2 regions of the Microbacterium sp. NPDC058389 genome follow, and region 2 is predicted to be linked to the other one. Evidence: predicted binding sites of a transcription regulator. Region 2 holds the regulator's gene; the other holds the start of a gene.
The links. The regulator HrcA, encoded in region 2, represses chaperone genes, less so after heat shock. The targets are predictions, from matches to a motif close to TTNGCACTCGNNNNNNNCGAGTGCNAA.

Region 1: the regulator HrcA is predicted to act here: its motif matches at 2,611-2,637, upstream of groES (co-chaperone GroES).

Annotation. Positions count from the first base shown of each region.
Region 1 is NZ_JBHXJQ010000008.1:54,320-58,732, reverse strand. Features, by position in the region: gene ACFWJ8_RS12590 (heavy metal translocating P-type ATPase) at 1-708, shown strand, start outside; gene ACFWJ8_RS12585 (metal-sensitive transcriptional regulator) at 720-1,046, shown strand; gene rarD (EamA family transporter RarD) at 1,068-1,991, opposite strand; gene groES (co-chaperone GroES) at 2,233-2,529, opposite strand; gene ACFWJ8_RS12570 (Hsp70 family protein) at 2,818-4,413, shown strand, end outside.
Region 2 is NZ_JBHXJQ010000001.1:417,158-421,570, reverse strand. Features, by position in the region: gene ACFWJ8_RS02165 (PhoH family protein) at 1-126, opposite strand, end outside; gene ACFWJ8_RS02160 (HIT domain-containing protein) at 104-451, opposite strand; gene ACFWJ8_RS02155 (16S rRNA (uracil(1498)-N(3))-methyltransferase) at 518-1,255, opposite strand; gene dnaJ (molecular chaperone DnaJ) at 1,259-2,374, opposite strand; gene hrcA (heat-inducible transcriptional repressor HrcA) at 2,425-3,465, opposite strand; gene hemW (radical SAM family heme chaperone HemW) at 3,588-4,413, opposite strand, start outside.

The sequences.
Region 1 (4,413 bases), on a different contig from region 2:
CACGCCGTGCTCGTCGGACGCGAGGCGCTGCTCGCCGACTGGGCATTGGCGGCGCCCGCCGCGATCGCGGAGGCGAAGGCCGCTGCCGAGTCGCTCGGCCGCACGGCCGTGCTCGTGGCGTGGGACGGCGAGGTCCGCGGGCTGCTCGTCGTGGCCGACCAGGTCAAGCCGACGAGCGCCGAGGCGGTCGCCCAGCTGCGGTCGCTCGGGCTCACTCCCGTGCTGCTCACCGGCGACAACGCCGCGGCCGCCCGCGCGATCGCCGACGAGGTCGGCATCGAGCGGGTCATCGCCGAGGTGCTTCCGCACGACAAGGTCGCGGTGGTCAAGGATCTGCAGGCCGAAGGCCGCGTCGTCGCCATGGTGGGCGACGGCGTGAACGACGCCGCCGCGCTCGCGCAGGCCGACCTCGGCCTCGCGATGGGGACCGGGACGGATGCCGCCATCGAGGCCTCCGACATCACGCTCGTGCGCGGCGACCTGCGCAGCGCCGCCGACGCCATCCGGCTGTCGCGTGCGACGCTCGGCACGATCCGTGTGAACCTGTTCTGGGCGTTCGCGTACAACGTGGCCGCCCTGCCGCTGGCCGCGCTGGGCCTGCTGAACCCTATGATCGCGGGAGCGGCCATGGCGTTCTCCAGCGTCTTCGTGGTCAGCAACAGCCTTCGCCTGCGGCGGTTCCGCAGCCTCTCGAACTCACGTCGTTGAAGGAGTCAGACATGACCGACACCGCACTGGAGCAGACGCCCCTCGACCACGCGCACGGCCACCACGGGTACATCACCGACAAGGACAAGTACCTCAACCGCCTCAAGCGCATCGAGGGTCAGGCGCGCGGCATCCACAAGATGGTCGAGGACGAGAAGTACTGCATCGACATCCTCACCCAGATCAGCGCCTTGACCTCGGCCCTCGAGGCCGTCGCCGTGGGCCTGCTCGACGACCACCTGCGCCACTGCGTGGTGGATGCCGCCCGTCTGGGCGGCGAAGAGGCCGACGCCAAGATCACCGAGGCCACGCAGGCCATCGCCCGCCTCGTGCGCTGACGCGCGCCGAAGGGCGGCTCGTCAGCGGGCCGCCCGCACGCGGCGGCGGGCGTGGAGGATCGAGTCCACCGTCAGCACGATCAGCGCGATCCACACCAGCGCGAACCCGATCCAGCGCTCCAGCGGCATGGGCTCCTCCAGCACGAGCCACCCGATGAGGAACTGCAGGATCGGCGCCGCGAACTGCAGCAGACCGATCGTGGTGAGCGACACCCGCCGTGCTCCCGCGGCGAACAGCAGGAGCGGCACCGCCGTGATGACGCCGGTGAGGCTCAGCAGCACCGTGTGCTCCCAGCCGTTCGCCCCCATCGTGAGGCCCTGCGTCGAGGCCACCACGACCAGCACGATCGCGGCGATCGGCGTCAGCCACAGGGTCTCGAGCGTGAGGCCGCTCACGGCATCGACCGACGGCCCGACCTGCTTCTTCACGAGCCCGTAGACCCCGAAGGACGCCGCGAGCGTGAGGGCGATCCACGGGAAGGCGCCGTAGCCCACGATGATGACGACCACCGCGGCCACGGCGATGCCGATCGCGACCCATTGCGTGGTCCGCAGCCGCTCGTGGAGCACGAGCACGCCCAGCATGACGGTCACGATCGGGTTGATGAAGTAGCCCAGGCTCGTCTCGATCACGTGGCCGCTGAGGGCTCCGAGGATGAAGACCTGCCAGTTGATGTAGATGAGCACGCCGGCGAGCGCGGTGAGCCACAGCAGTCGCCGCTGGCGCATGATCGCGGCGAGCCGTCCCCACGTCCGCGTGACCGTGAGCAGCAGCGCGCAGAACACGAGCGACAGCACGATGCGCCAGGCCACGAGCTCGAACGGCCCGGTCGGCTTCAGCAGCAGGAAGTACAGCGGGAGGAAGCCCCACAGCAGATAGGCGATGAGCCCGTAGGCCGTGCCGAGCGTGCGTTCGCGGCCCGGCTCGTCGGACGACGGGGGCAGCGCGATCCCGGCTGTGGAAGCGGCCGCCTCTGCCAGGTCACCGACGCCGGCCTCGGTGTGGCGGGACGTCGGTTCGGAGCTCACCGTCCCAGCCTAGGACCGCTCGCGCCGACGGGGACGCCGGGGCGGGGGTCGCGGCATCCCCTCGCCTGCCGTTCGTCGTGCGATCCCTGCCGTCGGGAACGACGAGAGGGCCGGATGCCGAAGCATCCGACCCTCTCGGTACGCGTGTGCGCTGAACTCAGCGGACGACGACCGCGAGCACGTCGCGAGCCGACAGGACGAGGAACTCGTCGCCGCCGAACTTGACCTCGGTGCCGCCGTACTTGCTGTAGATCACGCGGTCGCCGACGGCGACGTCGAGCGGGATGCGGTTGCCGTTGTCGTCGATGCGGCCCGGACCCACCGCCACGACCTCGCCCTCCTGGGGCTTCTCCTTGGCGGTGTCGGGGATGACCAGACCGCTGGACGTGGTCTGCTCGGCCTCGACCTGCTTGATGACGATGCGGTCCTCGAGCGGCTTGATGGAAACCGACACGGTCTACCTCTTCTTTCTTGAGACTGAAGACTCGTTAGCACTCTGACGTTGAGAGTGCTGACGTCAAGTCTAGGCAACGGATTGGCACTCCCGCAACGTGAGTGCCAATGCGCGTCACACTCGTCCCGAAGCCGGCGATCCGGTCGAGAATCCGATGTATCAAGGCGGGCTCAGGATGCTCTGAGGAGATATCCCTGTTGCGCGGCCCCACTCGCGCTGAGACACCGACGGTGGTAGACCAGTGCGCGGGGGGAGTCGCGTCCTGAACTCACTGGGAGAGTTTCAGAGATGACTTCGCATGAGTACGTGCTGGCGATCGACGTCGGCACGAGCAGGACCGCAGCGGCAACGGCGCGCACAGGTCCGAACGGCGAACTCGCGGTCGCCCCTGTCCCGCTGGGGCGCCGAGGCGACAACGTCGCGACGGCGGTCTTCGTCACGGACGACGGCGATCTGCTTCTCGCGGATGCCGCCGAGAGGCGCGGACTCGCCCAGCCCGAGCATCTCGTCCGCGAGTTCAAGCGCCGCATCGGCGACGACATCCCCGTCATGGTCGGCGGGCTCGCGCTGCGGGCCGAGGACCTGTTCGCACGATGCATCGCCGGCGTGGTCGACGAGGTCTCTCAGCGCGAAGGGGAGCCGCCGGCGAAGATCGTGCTCACGCACCCGAGCGAATGGGGGCCGCACCGCCTCGGGCTCGTCGGAGCGGCGCTGGCCTCGCGCGGGCTCACGGAGTGGGATCTCATCCCCGAGCCGGAGGCCGCGGCGCGCCACTACGCCGCGGAGTATCCGCTCGCCGAAGGCGCGGCGATCGCGGTGTACGACCTCGGCGGAGGGACCTTCGACGCCGTCGTCCTGCAACGATCCGGGACCACGTCGTTCGAGGTGCGCGGCGACGCTGCCGGCATCGAGGATCTGGGCGGGGCGGACTTCGACGACGAAGTGCTGCGCCACACGATCGCATCCGCCGGCATCGACACCGCCTCGGCACTGAGCGGCGGGGCCGACGCACGCCGTGCGATGCAGCAGCTGCGGCGCGACTGCATCGAGGCGAAAGAGGCGCTCTCGTTCGACTCGGATGCCGTCATCCCCGTGTTCGTCGGGTCGACGCCCTCGACCGTGCGGATCACCCGCGCGGAGTTCGAGGAGATGATCGGGCCCGCGCTCGAGCGGACCCTCGACGCGACCGAGCGGACGATCGAGTCCGCCGGCATGACCCCCGAGCAGCTGGCCGCCGTCGTGCTGATCGGCGGCTCGTCGCGCATCCCGATGGTCGCCCAGCTGCTGTCGGAGCGATTCGATCGCCCGATCGCGATCGACACCGACCCGAAGGCGTCGATCTCGCTGGGCGCTGCGCGTGCCGGCATGGGCCGGCTGGAGGAGGGTCGCGCACGACAGGTCGCCGTGCCTCCTGAGACCTTCGACGAACTCGTCCAGGGTGCGCGACGAGATGCAGAGCTGCTTCCACCGCGCGGACGCGGGGCTCGGACCCCGCGTCCCGAGCACGCCGCGAGGCGGCGCTTCCCGATCCTGATCGCCGCTGCCGCGATCACGGTGACCGGCGGGATCGCCTTTGCCGGAACCATGGCCGCCGGTTCGCTCGCCGACGCCGAGGATCGGTCCTTCCTGAGCGACCCCGCCGCCCGTGCCGACGCCGACCTTCCCCGGCTCGCTCCGCAGCCGGTGACCGCCGCGGCCGACGCGGCGATCGCTCCGGCGGAGGCGCCGATGGCGGCACCACCCGACGCCGAGGATTCACGTCGGCCCACGACGCGGAAGACGCCCGACCCGGACGGCCGCCCGACACCGTCGCCCTTCGCTGCGCCGCCTGGTGACACGAGCGCCCACTCCTCCGGAAAGGCACCGTCCAAGACGCTGCCCAAG
Region 2 (4,413 bases):
CTTCTCGACGACGCGCAGCAGCCGGTCCTGCGGGCCGAGCAGCTGCACCATGGCGACGCCATCCGCGTAGACCCGGTCGGTGACGGCGTTCTCAGAGGGGTGTTCAGGCACCGAGGCTCTTCTCATCGAGTCCGCCTGCCAGGACGTGCGCATGCACGTGGAAGACGGTCTGGCCCGCGTCGGGGCCGGTGTTGAATACGAGGCGGAAGTCGCCGTCCGACAGTTGGGCGGCGACGGTGTTGGCCAGCCCCACGACTTCGGCCATGAGGACCGGGTCCGCGGCGGCGAGCTCCACGACGTTGCGGTACTCCTGCGTGCGGGGGAAGACCACGACATGCACGGGGGCCTTGGGAGCGATGTCCTTGATCGCCACCGCGTTCTCGGTCTCGCCGACCACGTCGGCGGGGATCTCGCCGTTCAGGATGCGGGTGAAGATCGAGGGTTCGCTCATGTCGGCAAGTCTACCGACGCGCCCCTCCGTCGGGCCCGGCGCCCGGTCGGTCGACCCGCCCGACGTTCACCAGCGTCCGAGCCGCGTGCTCACGACGGCGAGGGCGGCCGGGCCCGCGGTCGAGGTGCGCAGCACGGTGTCGCCCAGGCGCACCAGCCGTGCACCGCCGGCGACGAAGGCCTCCAGCTCGTCCGCAGCGATCCCGCCCTCGGGACCCACGACGAGCACGATGTCGCGCGCATCGGCGGCGTCGAGCTCGAGCGTGCTGAGCGCGTCCGCGGCGGTCGGCTCCAGGACGAGGACGAGGGATGCCGCGGCCCGCTGCACGAGCGCACGCGTGGTGGTGAGCTCCGAGATCTCGGGCAGCCACGCGCGATGCGCCTGCTTGGCCGCCTCGCGGGCGATCGTCGCCCAGCGCGCCCGGCCCTTGGCGGCCTTGGCCGCATCCCACCGGGACACGCTGCGCGACGCCTGCCACGGCACGATCTCGTCGACGCCGAGCTCGGTCGCAGCCTGCACCGCGAGTTCGTCGCGGTCGCCCTTGGCGAGCGCCTGCACCAGCACGACGCGCGGGCTCGGGGCGGCGGCATCCACTCGCCTTTCGACGCGGACGATGACCTCGCGCGGCGCGACGGACTCGACACGGCCGGTCAGCCGGGCACCCCGGCCGTCGCCGAGGGTCACCTCCTCGCCGACGCGGACACGGCGCACCGTCGCTGCGTGGTGCGCCTCTGCTCCGGTGAGGGTCACGGCGTCGCCGGGGCCCGCCGCTGCCGGTTCGTCCAGGAGGAAGTGCAGGGCCACGGGTCAGCCGTTCCGGAACCGGTCGCGCAGCTTGGAGAACAGGCCCTGATGGAACTCGGCGAGCTTCGGGGCCGGGGCCTTCGTGCGCTTGGCGAAGTCCTCGATGAGGGCGCGCTCCTTGTGGTCGAGGCGCGTCGGGGTCACGACGTGCACGCCCACCTTGAGGTCGCCGCGCTGCGAGCCGCGCAGCGGTGTGATGCCGCGGCCCTTGATCGTCAGGATGTCGCCGCCCTGGACTCCGGGGCGCACCTCCAGCTCGACAGGGCCGTCGAGCGACTCGATCGTGGTGGTGGTGCCGAGGATCGCATCGGGCATCGAGACCTCGAGGGTCGCCAGCAGGTCGTCGCCGTCGCGGCTGAAGACCTCGTGCGGCGTGACGGTAACCTCGATGTAGAGGTCGCCGTTGGGGCCGCCGGCGGGACCGACCTCGCCGGAGCCCGGCAGCTGCAGGCGCAGCCCGGTCTCGACGCCCGCCGGGATGTCGAGCGACACCGTGCGGCGCGAGCGCACGCGACCCTGACCCTGGCACGTGGCGCAGGGGTACGGGATCGTCGTGCCGTAGCCCTGGCACACGTTGCAGGGCTGGGTGGTGACGACATTGCCGAGGAGGCTGCGGACCTGGCGCTGCACGTGACCGGTGCCGTGGCAGATGTCGCACGTGACCGGCGTCGTGCCGGGCTGACAGCACGAGCCCTCGCACGTCTCGCACGTCACGGCCGTGTCGACCTCGATGTCGCGGTGCACGCCGAACACCACGTCGCCGAGCTCGAGCGTCACGCGCACGAGCGCGTCCTGACCGCGCTCGCGGCGCGAGCGCGGTCGTCCGCCGCGCGCGCCACCGGTGGCGCCGAAGAAGGTCTCGAAGATGTCGCCGAATCCGCCGAAGCCGCCCGCGCCGCCACCGAACGGCGAGTCGCCGCCGCCCATGTCGTACCGCGCCCGCTGGTCGGGGTCGCTCAGGACGTCGTAGGCGTGCGTCACGAGCTTGAACCGCTCGGATGCCTCCTCTCCGGGGTTCACGTCCGGGTGGAGCTGGCGCGCGAGTCGCCGGTACGCCTTCTTGATCTCGTCGGGGGTGGCGTCGCGTGAGACGCCGAGGACCTCGTAGTGGTCAGCCACTTTCGCCTTCCTGCCGCGGCCGCGCCGCGGAAATCGTGTGCGCGTCCGCGTCAGCGGGAACTGTCGTCCTGCTCGAGCATGCGCGTGAGATAGCGCGCGACGGCACGGACCGCCGCGAGATTCGTGGGATAGTCCATGCGCGTGGGACCGAGCACGCCGACGCGGGCACGGGAGCCCGTCGCGTCGTAGTCGCTCGTCACGACTGACGCCTCGGCCAGGCCGAACGGCTCGTTCTCGCGACCGATGCTGGCGGCGAGGCCATGCTCGTCGGCGACCATCTCGCCCATCAGACGCAGCAGCGTCACCTGCTCCTCGATGGCCTCCAGCAGCGGGTAGATGCTGCCGCGGAAGTCCGCCTCGCGCCGCGCGAGGTTGGCACTCCCGGCCATCACCAGCTTGTCCTGCCGGAACTCCTCGAGCTCCTCCGCGACGGCCCGGACGATCTCATCGGTCGCGCGCACGTGGGCGGGAGCCTGCGCCGACGGCGCGGCCAGCCGGTCGGCGATCCGCTGCAGTCCATCGCGGACCGGGCGGCCGACCAGGAGCGTGCCGAGCTCGGCGCGGATGCGGGCGAGGTCTGGATCGTCGAACTCGTCGCCCACGAACGTCAGCCGCTGCGAGACGCGTCCGGTGTCGGTGACGACGATCACGAGCATGCGTCCGCCGCCGAGCTGCACGAGCTCGACGTGCGTCACGTTCGCGCGCGCGAAGGACGGGTACTGCACGATCGCGACCTGGCCGGTCAGCTGCGTGAGCGCCCGCACCGTGCGCACGAGCACGTCGTCGAGGTCGCCGGAGCCGTCGAGGAACGACGCGATCGCGGCCCGCTGCCCGCTGCTGAGCGGGCGCAGCTCGGCGAGGTGGTCGACGAAGACGCGATACCCCTTGTCGGTGGGCACGCGGCCGGAAGACGTGTGCGGGGCGACGATGAGATCCTCGTCCTCCAGCAGCGCCATGTCGTTGCGGATGGTCGCGGCCGACACGCCGAAGGCGTGGCGCTCGACGATGGCCTTGCTGCCGACGGGCTCGCGCGTGTCGACGTAGTCCTGGACGATCGCCCGCAGCACCTGCAGACCTCGTTCGCTGACCATCCCGCCTCCTCGCCTCGCCGTGGACGCCGTGCGCTTCTGGCACTCACATGTCTGGAGTGCCAATTCTATCCGATCGGCATCGCGTGATCGCCGAGCGCACGGCGCGAGTCGAGGACCCGGTGTCAGTCGGTGAGGGCTCGCACGACGGCATCCGCCAGCAGCCGGCCTCGGCGGGTCAGCACGATGCGCCCACGGAGGGCGTCCGCGCCCTCGATCAGCCCGTCCGCGATGAGCGCCGCGACGGCGTGGCGGCCCTCGCCGAGAAGCTCCGAGACGTCGAGGCCCTCCCGGATCCGGGTGCGCAGCAGCACGCCCTCCAGAGCTCGGGCGGAGGCATCCGGGATCTCGCGTCCGGCGCCGGGCGACTCCCCCGCCGCCAGCCGCTGAGCGTACGCGGCCGGATGCTTGACGTTCCAGAAGCGCACGCCGGCGATGTGGCTGTGCGCGCCCGGGCCGAAGCCCCACCAATCGGCACCCGTCCAGTAGGCGAGATTGTGCCGCGAGCGGTGCTCGACACCGCGCGACCAGTTCGACACCTCGTACCAGTCGTACCCCGCGGCGGCGAGCAGATCGTCGGCGAGCTCGTACATGTCGGCCTGCAGGTCGTCGTCCGGTGCGGGCACCTCGCCGCGGCGGATCTGTCGCGCGAGCTTCGTGCCGTCCTCGATGATGAGGGCGTACGCCGAGATGTGGTCGGGCTCCAGCGCCGCCGCGGCCTCCAGCGACGCGCGCCAGTCCTCGAGCGATTCGCCCGGTGCGCCGTAGATCAGGTCGACACTGACGTCGAGCCCCGCCTCACGCGCCGCGGCGACCGCGGTGCGCACGTTGTCGGGGTCGTGCGTGCGATCAAGCGCGGCGAGGACATGCGGCACGGCGGACTGCATGCCGATCGACAGCCGCGTGACTCCGGCGGCCGCGAGCTCGTGCGCGACGGCCGGCGACACGGTG